One region of the Rhizobium sp. Root149 genome, then DNA from elsewhere that is predicted to be linked to it. Evidence: riboswitches for the same ligand, from Rfam matches in the RefSeq annotation. Region 1 holds a riboswitch; each other region holds the start of a gene.
The links. Region 1 has a riboswitch for thiamine pyrophosphate ahead of ASD54_RS22445 (ABC transporter permease). Riboswitches for the same ligand answer to the same signal wherever they lie in the genome.
Positions count from the first base shown of each region.

Region 2: it holds a riboswitch for thiamine pyrophosphate, as region 1 does, so the genes downstream of both, thiB (thiamine ABC transporter substrate binding subunit) here and ASD54_RS22445 (ABC transporter permease) in region 1, are expected to answer to the same signal.
Region 3: it holds a riboswitch for thiamine pyrophosphate, as region 1 does, so the genes downstream of both, thiC (phosphomethylpyrimidine synthase ThiC) here and ASD54_RS22445 (ABC transporter permease) in region 1, are expected to answer to the same signal.

Region 1 is NZ_LMGD01000023.1:571,004-574,379, forward strand. It holds gene ASD54_RS22440 (ABC transporter substrate-binding protein) at 1-713, opposite strand, end outside; gene ASD54_RS22445 (ABC transporter permease) at 710-1,498, opposite strand; TPP riboswitch at 1,619-1,722, opposite strand; gene ASD54_RS22450 (DNA repair exonuclease) at 1,858-3,126, shown strand; gene ASD54_RS22455 (AAA family ATPase) at 3,126-3,376, shown strand, end outside.
Region 2 is NZ_LMGD01000022.1:253,026-256,401, forward strand. It holds gene ASD54_RS19470 (ABC-F family ATP-binding cassette domain-containing protein) at 1-537, shown strand, start outside; gene ASD54_RS19475 (response regulator) at 688-1,140, shown strand; TPP riboswitch at 1,185-1,294, shown strand; gene thiB (thiamine ABC transporter substrate binding subunit) at 1,334-2,344, shown strand; gene thiP (thiamine/thiamine pyrophosphate ABC transporter permease) at 2,351-3,376, shown strand, end outside.
Region 3 is NZ_LMGD01000022.1:209,511-212,886, forward strand. It holds gene ffh (signal recognition particle protein) at 1-56, opposite strand, end outside; gene ASD54_RS19260 (MBL fold metallo-hydrolase) at 409-1,485, shown strand; TPP riboswitch at 1,590-1,720, shown strand; gene thiC (phosphomethylpyrimidine synthase ThiC) at 1,811-3,376, shown strand, end outside.

The DNA.
Region 1 (3,376 bases):
ACTGCGGCCTTTTCCACGGCCTGGAGAAAGCGCGGGAGACGGGGATCGGCAACAAGCTGTTTGCGGGTCACGAAAACGAGCTCGTCGTACACCGGCACGCCGTGCTCCTCGGGAAAGAATGCCTTGCCCTCATGTCCTTCGATCCGCATCTGGGTCAGCTCGAAGTTTCGAAAACCGCCAATCGTGGCGTCCACTTTCCCGGCGATCAGGCTTGGCGAGAGCGAGAAGTTGACATTCACGAGTTCGACGTCAGAGAGTTGAACACCCTCCCCGGCCAGCATGCGCTTCAACATTGCATCCTCGAAACCGGAAACGGAAAAACCGATCTTCTTGCCTCTGAGATCCTTGAGCGACTTGATCGGGCCGTTGGCCAGCACCGTCACCGTGTTCAGCGGGGTCTCGACCAGCGTACCGAAGCGCACCAGAGGCAAGCCGGCGGCAGTATCGAGATAGAGGTTGGGTTGATAGTGGATGCCGATATCTGCCTCGCCTGTCGACACCAGACGCGGGACGGCAGAGGGATCCGCCGGCGGAATGAGCTTCACCTCAAGCCCTGCATCCGCAAAATAGCCCTTCTGCTGTGCCACAACCAGCGGCGCATGATCCGGGTTCACGAACCATTCCAGCAAAACATTCAGCTTGTCTGCGGCATAGGCAGACGCAGGCACGGCAAGGGCAGCCAGCGCGACGAGCGCTGCAAGAAAGCGTTTCATGAAGAAAGTCCCGATTTGAATTTGGCAAAAGAAGGAGTTGAGTGATTGAGCTCGCGCGCCCAGGGAGCAAGGCCCACCGTCAAGCGGTCCACCCCGAGACGGAGAGCCAGCGTGTAAAGCGCCAGCACGCCCATGGCGGCAAACATCACATCGGTCTGAAGACGCGCATTGGACTGCATCATGACAAAGCCAAGCCCTCCCGCCGCGCCTACCCATTCGCCAACAACCGCGCCCAGCGGGGCTAGCGGAGCAGCGATCCGCAGACCGGAAATCAGGGATGGAAGTGCCAGCGGAAGGCGTAGATATCGCAGTGTTTGCCAGTGGCTCGCCTGCGTCAGCGCCGCGGCATCCAGCATGGCGCCATCAGTTCTGCGCAAGCCATCGTAGAACGCAGATGCCACCGGAAAGAAGATGATGATGACGGTCATCGCCACTTTCGAGGCTATCCCGAACCCGAACCAGATGACCAGCAATGGCGCGAGCACAAAGACCGGAAAGGCCTGGAGGACCAGCACAAGCGGCCACACGATCTGCCCAGTCCTTGGAAAGGCTGCAACAGCGAGCGCCGTGCCAGCACCGAGCAGCGCACCCAGAACCAATCCAACAAGAATCTCGCTAGCCGTCAGCAGGCTGTGATGGAGGAGAAAGCCTGTCTGTTTCAGATAGACATCCAGCACTGCCATGGGCGTTGGCAAGAGATAGCGCGGCGGCTCCAGAAGAACGATGACACCCTGCCACACCAGCAGGAGAAGAATGACAGCAAGCAGCGTTCGTTGAACCGTCATGCGCGCCACTCACGGCGTCGCGACGTCCAGCAGTCAAACATGTCGGCAGGGCAATATGCCACGGCCCGCTCCCCGATCATCACATTCGATCAGGATCAGCGGATGAAGCGAAGCAGCGCTTTGCGAGCGATTTTCCGTTCCTACGCCGGCATGACCCGGATCAGGTTCAAGGGTCCGGCTCACCGCCATCTCAGCACCGTACAGGTGCTCCCCTCGGAATTTGCGCTGAATATGGTGAGAAACCAGCCGTTGTCAACGAAAAGTAGGATGGATGGAAATCGCTAGCCCATACCGATTCATGGTTGTGTGCAAAGATCGATAGGCGTTGAATGCTGATACTATTCCGGCTAGACCGGAGCATGGCTTTCAGGTTCGTACATACAGCCGACATCCACCTCGATTCTCCGCTGCGTAGCCTTTCACTGCGCAATCCGGAGCTGGCAGAACTCATTGGCGATGCCACACGGCAAGCGCTTGTGCGTATCGTCGATCTCTGCCTTGAAGAGAGGGTCGATGCGCTGATCATCGCCGGAGATCTTTACGACGGCGACCAGACCTCGATGAAGACTGCGCGATTCCTGGCGACGCAGATGCAGCGGCTGCATGAGGCGAATATCAACGTCTTCAAGATCCGCGGTAATCACGATGCTCTATCCCGCATCACCCAGGAACTGGTACTACCGCCTTCGGTCAAAGTATTTTCCGGGCGCGCCGAAAGTGTTGAATTGAACGCCGGGAACCACACGGTCGTCATCCAGGGCCTCAGCTTTGCCAAGCCACAGGCTCCCGAAAGCCTTCTGCCGAAATACAAACCGGCAGTTTCCGGCGCAATCAACATCGGCATCATGCATACGAGCCTCGCTGGCGCGCCAGGCCATGATCTCTATGCACCTTGCTCCGTCGGCGAACTGCATGCCTCCGGCTTTCACTACTGGGCTCTTGGCCATATTCACCAGCGGACGCATCACGCCGGAGAACGAACGGTCATCATGCCCGGCATGCCGCAGGGGCGTGATATCAACGAGGCAGGAGAAAAAAGCGTCACGCTGGTGACTGTTCAGGACGACGGTAGTCTGACGATCGAAGAACGCCTCACGAGCATTGCACAGTTCTCTCGCATCGACGTCGATGTGTCAGGCCTGACGGAATGGACCGATCTCGCCGAACACATCAGCTCCACTCTGGAGCGTGAAAGAACGCGTACTCTCTCCAGTCATCTCGTTGCGCGTCTGCGTCTGATTGGCGAAACGCCTCTGGCCTGGACGATGCGCCGTGACATGGATCTGCTTCTGGCTGAAGCCGAACAGCGCGCGGAAAGGACCGGACGGGTCTGGATCGAAAAGCTTGAGCTGGATGTGCGCCTACCGTCGGCGCCTGTCGGCGCGTCAGGTGGAGATCCAGTGGTTGAGCTCAAGGAGATTATTCACAGTCAGGTCATCCCCTCGGCGGGTTACAGGGAACAGGTGCGCGAGCTCGTCACCCAGCTTCTTGATGATCTTCCCGCAGAAGCAAGGCAGTTTGCGGGAAAGGATACCGAAAGTTTCGACAGCCTCGTCGATCAGCTGATCACACAAGGTAGCGAAGACATCCTTTCCCGACTGGCCGCCGTTGATCGGGAGAAGAACTGATGCGTCTTTCCCGGCTCGATCTCACGCGCTACGGCAAGTTTACCGATCGTGTGCTCGACTTTGGAGCACGTCGCGAAGGTTTGCCTGATCTGCATATCGTCTACGGTCTCAACGAGGCGGGAAAGTCAACGGCATTCTCCGCCTATCTCGACCTGCTGTTCGGTATTCCTGACAAGAGCTCCTACGATTTTCTGCATGCCTATAGCGCCATGCAAATTGGCGGGCGGTTGGAGATCGACGGTCGCGGACA
Region 2 (3,376 bases), on a different contig from region 1:
CCGACCAACGACCTCGACATCGAGACGCTGGACCTGTTGCAGGAAATCGTCTCCGGCTTCAGCGGCACCGTCATCCTTGTCAGCCACGATCGTGACTTCCTCGATCGCACCGTGACATCCACCATCGCGCCGGCAAATCCGGAAGCGCCTGACGGACGCTGGATTGAATATGCCGGCGGCTATACGGACATGATGGCGCAGCGCAAAGGCGCGCTGGAGGAAAAGCGCAAGGCCGAGAAGGAGAAGGTCAAGGCGGAAGCCGCTTCCGCACCCGCTCAAGCCTCGGCACCCAAAGCGCAGGGCAAGCTTTCCTACAAGCAGAAGTTTGCGCTCGAAAAGCTGCCGAAAGAGATGGACAAGATCGGCAAGGACATTGCGGCCCGCGAGGCCAAGATGGCCGATCCAAATCTCTTCACGAAGGATCCGGCTGCCTTCAACCGCCTCGCCTCAGAGATGGAAGCCTTGCGCACCAAACTGACAGCCATGGAAGAAGAATGGCTGGAGCTCGAAATGCTGCGGGAAGAGCTGGAAGGCTAAACTCGCTTAAGTTTATGTTAAGATTAATGTTTCGTTAGTTTTCCGGATTCGAGTCACGTCCCGGAACAAATCCCATATTGGCACGTTCGGAGGCTACAGGGTCGGAAATGCGGTTCCGGCTATGTTAGCGTTCAACGAAGGGATGTCCCCATGTCGGCTCAAGTTATGCGTCGTCGGCTGGAAGATACAGCCATGAATCAACGAGTCCTGATTGTCGAAGATGAATTTCTGATCGCTCTCGATATCGCCGAGACCATTGAGGAAATGGGATTGACGGTGGCCGGTTTTGCCAGCGGTCGAGACCATGCTTTGGCGCTGGCCCCGCACGCGGATATCGCCTTCGTCGACGTCAATCTGTCCGATGGTGCCACCGGTCCCTCCATCGGACGCGAGCTGGCAGAGCGGTTCGGGATCACCGTCGTCTTCATGACGGCTAACCCGGAACAACTGGAAGGTCAGGACGTGCGCCCGCTCGGTGTCCTGACGAAGCCCGTCATGCCGCATATCCTGCAAGATACCGTTTCCTATGCCATTGCAAACCGCATCGGCAGCATTGCGGCTATGCCCCAGCAGTTGCGGACATTGACTGCTGCCAATCGATAAGCGCGGACCGCTTGCCAAACAGCGGGCCGCCCGATACATGTTTCGACGCTCTAACGGGGTGCCATGAAGATGGCTGAGAGGTTTTCCATCTGGAAGCCAACCCGCGGAACCTGATCCGGTTAACACCGGCGGAGGGATTAGACCGTTCAAATCGACGCCTATTCCCTGAACTCTTTTGGTCGAGGTGGCGTTGATGAAATCTCCCCTAGCAATTGTTTGTGGTCTTCTCGGTCTGTTGCTGGCACCGACCAGCAACGCTCAGGAAGCGAAAAGCCTCACAGTCTATACCTATGAAAGCTTCATCTCGAAGTGGGGCCCCGGACCGAAGGTCAAGGCGGCTTTCGAGAAGACATGTGGCTGCACGGTCACCTTCGTCGGCGTTTCGGATGGCGTGGCACTGCTGACGCGGCTGAAGCTGGAAGGTCAGACGTCGAAGGCCGATATTGCCCTCGGCCTCGACACCAATCTTATTGAAGAAGCCAAGCAGACAGGCCTTTTTGCACCCCACGGCATCGACACGACCTCTGCCAAGGTTCCCGGAAGTTTCAAGGACGACGTCTTCGTTCCCTATGACTACGGGCATTTCGCCGTCGTCTACGATACACAAGTCCTGAAAACGCCGCCAAAGAGCCTGAAAGACCTGGTTGAGGGCGATGCCTCGCAGAAAATCGTGATCCAGGATCCACGCACGTCAACACCCGGTCTTGGCCTGCTTCTCTGGGTCAAATCGGTCTATGGCGACAAGGCACCAGAGGCGTGGGCAAAGCTGAAGAACCGCGTTCTGACAGTCACGCCCGGTTGGTCGGAAGCCTATGGCCTGTTTACCAAGGGCGAGGCGCCGATGGTGCTCTCCTATGTCACCTCGCCCGCCTATCACATGGTCGAGGAAAAGACGGATCGCTATCAGGCTGCGAAGTTCGAAGAGGGACACTACATTCAGATCGAAGTGGCGGGCATGCTGAAGGCAAGCCAAAACCAGGATCTGGCCCGCAAATTCCTCTCCTTCACGCTATCCCCCGAGTTTCAGGGGATCATTCCAACGACAAACTGGATGATGCCAGTCGCGCCGACATCGAGCCCCCTGCCGGACACCTTTTCCAAACTGCCGCAGCCAGAAAAAACCTTTCTGATGCCATCAGCCGAGGTTGCCAAGAATCGTCAGGCCTGGATTCGCGAGTGGCAGACGGCCATGAGCGCAAAGTAAGACCGAATGCTGACACGGTCTGAACAGCAGCGCGGGCTGGCGGGTGGCGTTGCGGCCCTGACCGTCATCGCTTTGCTCGTTCTGGTTCCTGTGGCAGTTCTTCTGGCATTCGCTCCCACCGGTCTCGTCCAGGGCAGTGTGGTGGACGACTATACCCTCAGCCTGCTGCGTTTCACATTGTTGCAGGCTACCCTTTCCACTGCGCTTTCCCTGTGTCTTGCGCTGCCGGTCGCCTTGGCACTGGCTCGGCAGACGAAATTCCCCGGGCGTATCTGGCTCGTGCGCCTCATGGCCGTGCCCATGGGACTGCCTGTTCTTATAGGTGCGCTCGGCCTCATTGGCATCTTCGGGCGACAGGGACTTGTGAACAAGGCGCTCCAAGCTTTGGGTCTTGAGCAACCCATCAGCATCTATGGCTTGAGCGGTATTCTGATAGCCCACGTCTTTTTCAACCTGCCGCTTGCAACACGCATGATGCTGGCGGCCTTGGAGCGGCTGCCCCAGGAATACTGGCGGTTGACGGCAAGTCTCGGCATGAGGCGGTTGTCTATTCTTCGTCATGTGGAGCTACCCGCTCTTATGCGTGTCATTCCGGCGACCAGCGGGCTTATCTTCATGCTCTGCGCCACCAGTTTCACGCTGGTGCTGGTTCTAGGCGGCGGCCCTGCCGCCACGACGCTTGAAGTAGCGATCTATCAGGCACTGCGTTTCGATTTCGATCCGCCGCGCGCAATTGCCCTGGCTTTAATGCAGATCGCAGTGACGACAGTCATATTGCTCTGCTTGAACCTGCTGCCGAAAGCGGAAGACACGGCCCTCGGCGAAGGACGATTGTGGAACCGCTACGATGGCCGCTCGCGCCTTGCCCGCAGCAGCGACGCCATCATCATTCTCCTGGCCGCCGCTTTTCTGATCCTGCCGCTTGCGATGATCCTCGTGTCCGGGCTGTCGGCTGACCTTTTGCGACTCGCCCTGGAACCAGATTTCCGGCAGGCACTGCTCACAAGTCTTTCCATTGCATTCTGCGCAGGC
Region 3 (3,376 bases), on a different contig from region 1:
CGGCCGGTCAGTCCACTCAAGATGGAACCAAGACGGTCCTGGAGGTTTTCGAACATCGTTTCATCCTTCTTGACGTTGCACAGTTCTGACTGGTGCAAACGTCGGGTCTTTGCCGCCGAAAAACAAGACGCAAAGCCAAACGACACCCGAGGGCGCCACGCGCTGTCGGGTGTTGACCTCCGGGATCTCTTTATACCTTTACGGGTCCCGGTCGGCGGCTAAAGTTCTTGAAACTTTCAGCAGATGGCGGGCTTAAACAGCAACTGGCCCGCAAAGTCAAGGCTGCCGGGGGTTTTTGCCATCTAGACCTGTCTGCACAATCAACCGACTGTGATGCCGCTGATCCGACATGCCAGCCTATCGTAACGCTTCTTGATAGGTTCAACCGGGATACCTATAGATTTTATTATGAAGCGACGCAATTTCCTGAAATGGTCAGCAATCGGCAGTCTCGCGCTTTTGGGCGGCGGGCTTGCAGCAGGGAGAGCCATGGCAGCCAACAAATATTATACGGGGCCGGTGTCCGACCATTTCGACGGAACGCGCTTCTTCAATCCCGGCGGCGAAGCGCCCAAAGGCTTTCTCAACCTTCTGAAATGGCGCTTCAACGGCAAGAGCATAGACTGGCCTGATGCCTATCCAAGCCCGTTTGCAGGCGCAAAGCCTGAAAAGCGGGTGACAGGGAACCGGATAGTGGTGACCATGGTCGGCCATGCTTCCATGCTGATCCAGGTTGCTGGCTTGAACATCCTGACCGACCCCGTCTGGTCGGACCGTACCAGCCCGGTGTCATTTGCAGGCCCGAAACGGGTGAACGAGCCGGGCATCAGGATCGAAGATTTGCCGGCTATCGATATCGTCATCGTCACCCACAATCACTACGACCACCTCGATATCGATACGCTGAAGCGTATCCACGCCGCCCATCGTCCGCGCTACATCACGCCTCTGGGCAATGACAAGATCTTCGGCCCCGAACTGGATGATCCGCGCATTACGGTCATGGATTGGGGCTCGAAGGATTATGTCGGCAAGAATGTGTCGATCCACTGCGAGCCATGCCATCACTGGTCGGCCCGCGGGCTTGGCGACCGCAGCATGGCGCTGTGGGGTGCTTTCGTGATCGAGACACTGGCGGGCAAAATCTACCACGTCGGTGATACGGGCTTCCATGAGGGCGTCAACTACAAGGCGGCGCAGGAAAAGCATGGTTCTTTCCGTCTCGCCATTCTGCCGATCGGCGCCTATGAGCCACGCTGGTTCATGAAAGCGCAACACCAGAACCCGGAAGAAGCGGTTGCTGGAATGCAGCTCGCCAAGGCTTCTTACGCCATTGGCCACCACTGGGGTACGGTAAAGCTCACCGATGAAGGCATTGAGGAGCCGCTGGCGGCACTGCGCAATGCACTTGCAGCAGCACAGATCAAGCCGGAGCGGTTTCGTCCGCTTCGCCCGGGCGAAGCCTTCGACGTGCCGGAAGCGTAAGACCCTACATATGTTAGAATATTTCAATCTTTAAGCGATGTAAAAATTTTATGATCGCGAAAGATGCATCGTTGACTCTTGCCGTGCTTGGCTTCAGAATCCTGCGCATTCACCAGGGGTGTCCCGCAAGGGGCTGAGATTCCGCTGGGCTTGGCTTTTAGAGGCCAAGCAGCGCGGTGACCCGTTGAACCTGATCCAGTTCATACTGGCGTAGGGACGGTGCACGCGCGATTTCTACAGGGCCATGTCTGCCTTGTCTCGGCGTCTATCCATCTTTCCGGCTGACGTGACTGGATCTCCAAACCTTAAACCTTGGAGTTCCACGATGAACATTGCCCCGAATTTTCCCCGACTCGATGTGACAACTGGGCCGCTTCCCGCTTCAACCAAGATCCATGTGAGCGGCGAACTGCACCCTGACATCCGGGTGCCGCTTCGCCAGATTGCCCTGCACCCTACTTCCGGCGAACCACCGGTGAACGTCTACGATTCATCCGGCCCCTACACTGATCCGGCTGTCGCAATCGAGATCGAAAAGGGCCTGCCGCGCCTGCGGGAAAACTGGGTCGCGGCACGCGGCGATACGCAGCTTTACGACGGACGCGAGGTGAAACCGGAGGATAATGGTTTTGCCAGCGGCGAGCGGTTGACGCCCGCTTTTCCCGTGCAGCCGAAACCACGCCGCGCGACGGATGGCAAAGCGGTAACGCAGTTGGCTTACGCGCGGGCAGGCATCATCACGCCTGAGATGGAGTTCGTGGCGATCCGCGAAAATCTTGGGCGGAGGGCCCTCAAGGAAAAACTGGAACGCGACGGCGAGAGTTTTGGAGCCGCCATTCCCGACTACGTGACGCCGGAATTCGTGCGGCAGGAAGTGGCGCTGGGTCGCGCCATTATTCCCGCCAATATCAACCACCCGGAACTGGAGCCGATGGCGATTGGCCGCAACTTTCTGGTCAAGATCAACGCCAATATCGGCAATTCCGCCGTCACCTCCTCCATGGCCGAGGAAGTGGAAAAGATGGTCTGGGCCATCCGCTGGGGTGCCGATACCGTGATGGACCTTTCTACGGGCCGGAACATTCACAACATTCGCGACTGGATCATCCGCAATGCGCCGGTTCCGATTGGTACTGTGCCGCTCTATCAGGCGCTGGAGAAGGTGGGCGGCATTGCCGAAGACCTGACCTGGAACGTGTTCCGCGATACGCTGATCGAACAGGCGGAACAGGGCGTCGATTACTTCACCATTCATGCAGGCGTTCGGCTTCACTACATTCCGCTCACCGTCAGTCGTGTGACGGGCATCGTTTCCCGCGGCGGCTCCATCATGGCCAAGTGGTGCCTGCATCACCACAAGGAAAGCTTCCTCTACGAGCATTTCGAGGAGATCTGCGACATCTGCCGTGCCTATGATGTCTCCTTCTCGCTGGGCGATGGCTTGCGTCCCGGCTCGATTGCCGATGCCAATGACGCCGCGCAGTTTGCAGAACTGGAAACGCTGGGCGAATTGACGAAGATTGCCTGGGCGAAAGATTGCCAGGTGATGATCGAAGGTCCCGGCCATGTTCCCATGCACAAGATCAAGGAGAACATGGACAAGCAGTTGAAGGTGTGCGGAGAAGCTCCCTTCTATACGCTTGGGCCGCTGACGACGGACATCGCCCCCGGCTACGACCACATTACCTCCGGCATTGGTGCGGCTATGATCGGCTGGTACGGCACCGCCATGCTGTGCTACGTCACGCCAAAGGAACATCTGGGCCTGCCCGACCGGGATGACGTGAAGGTAGGCGTCATCACCTACAAGATTGCCGCCCATGCAGCCGATCTCGCCAAGGGACATCCGGCAGCACAGGTGCGTGACGATGCACTTTCCCGTGCACGCTTC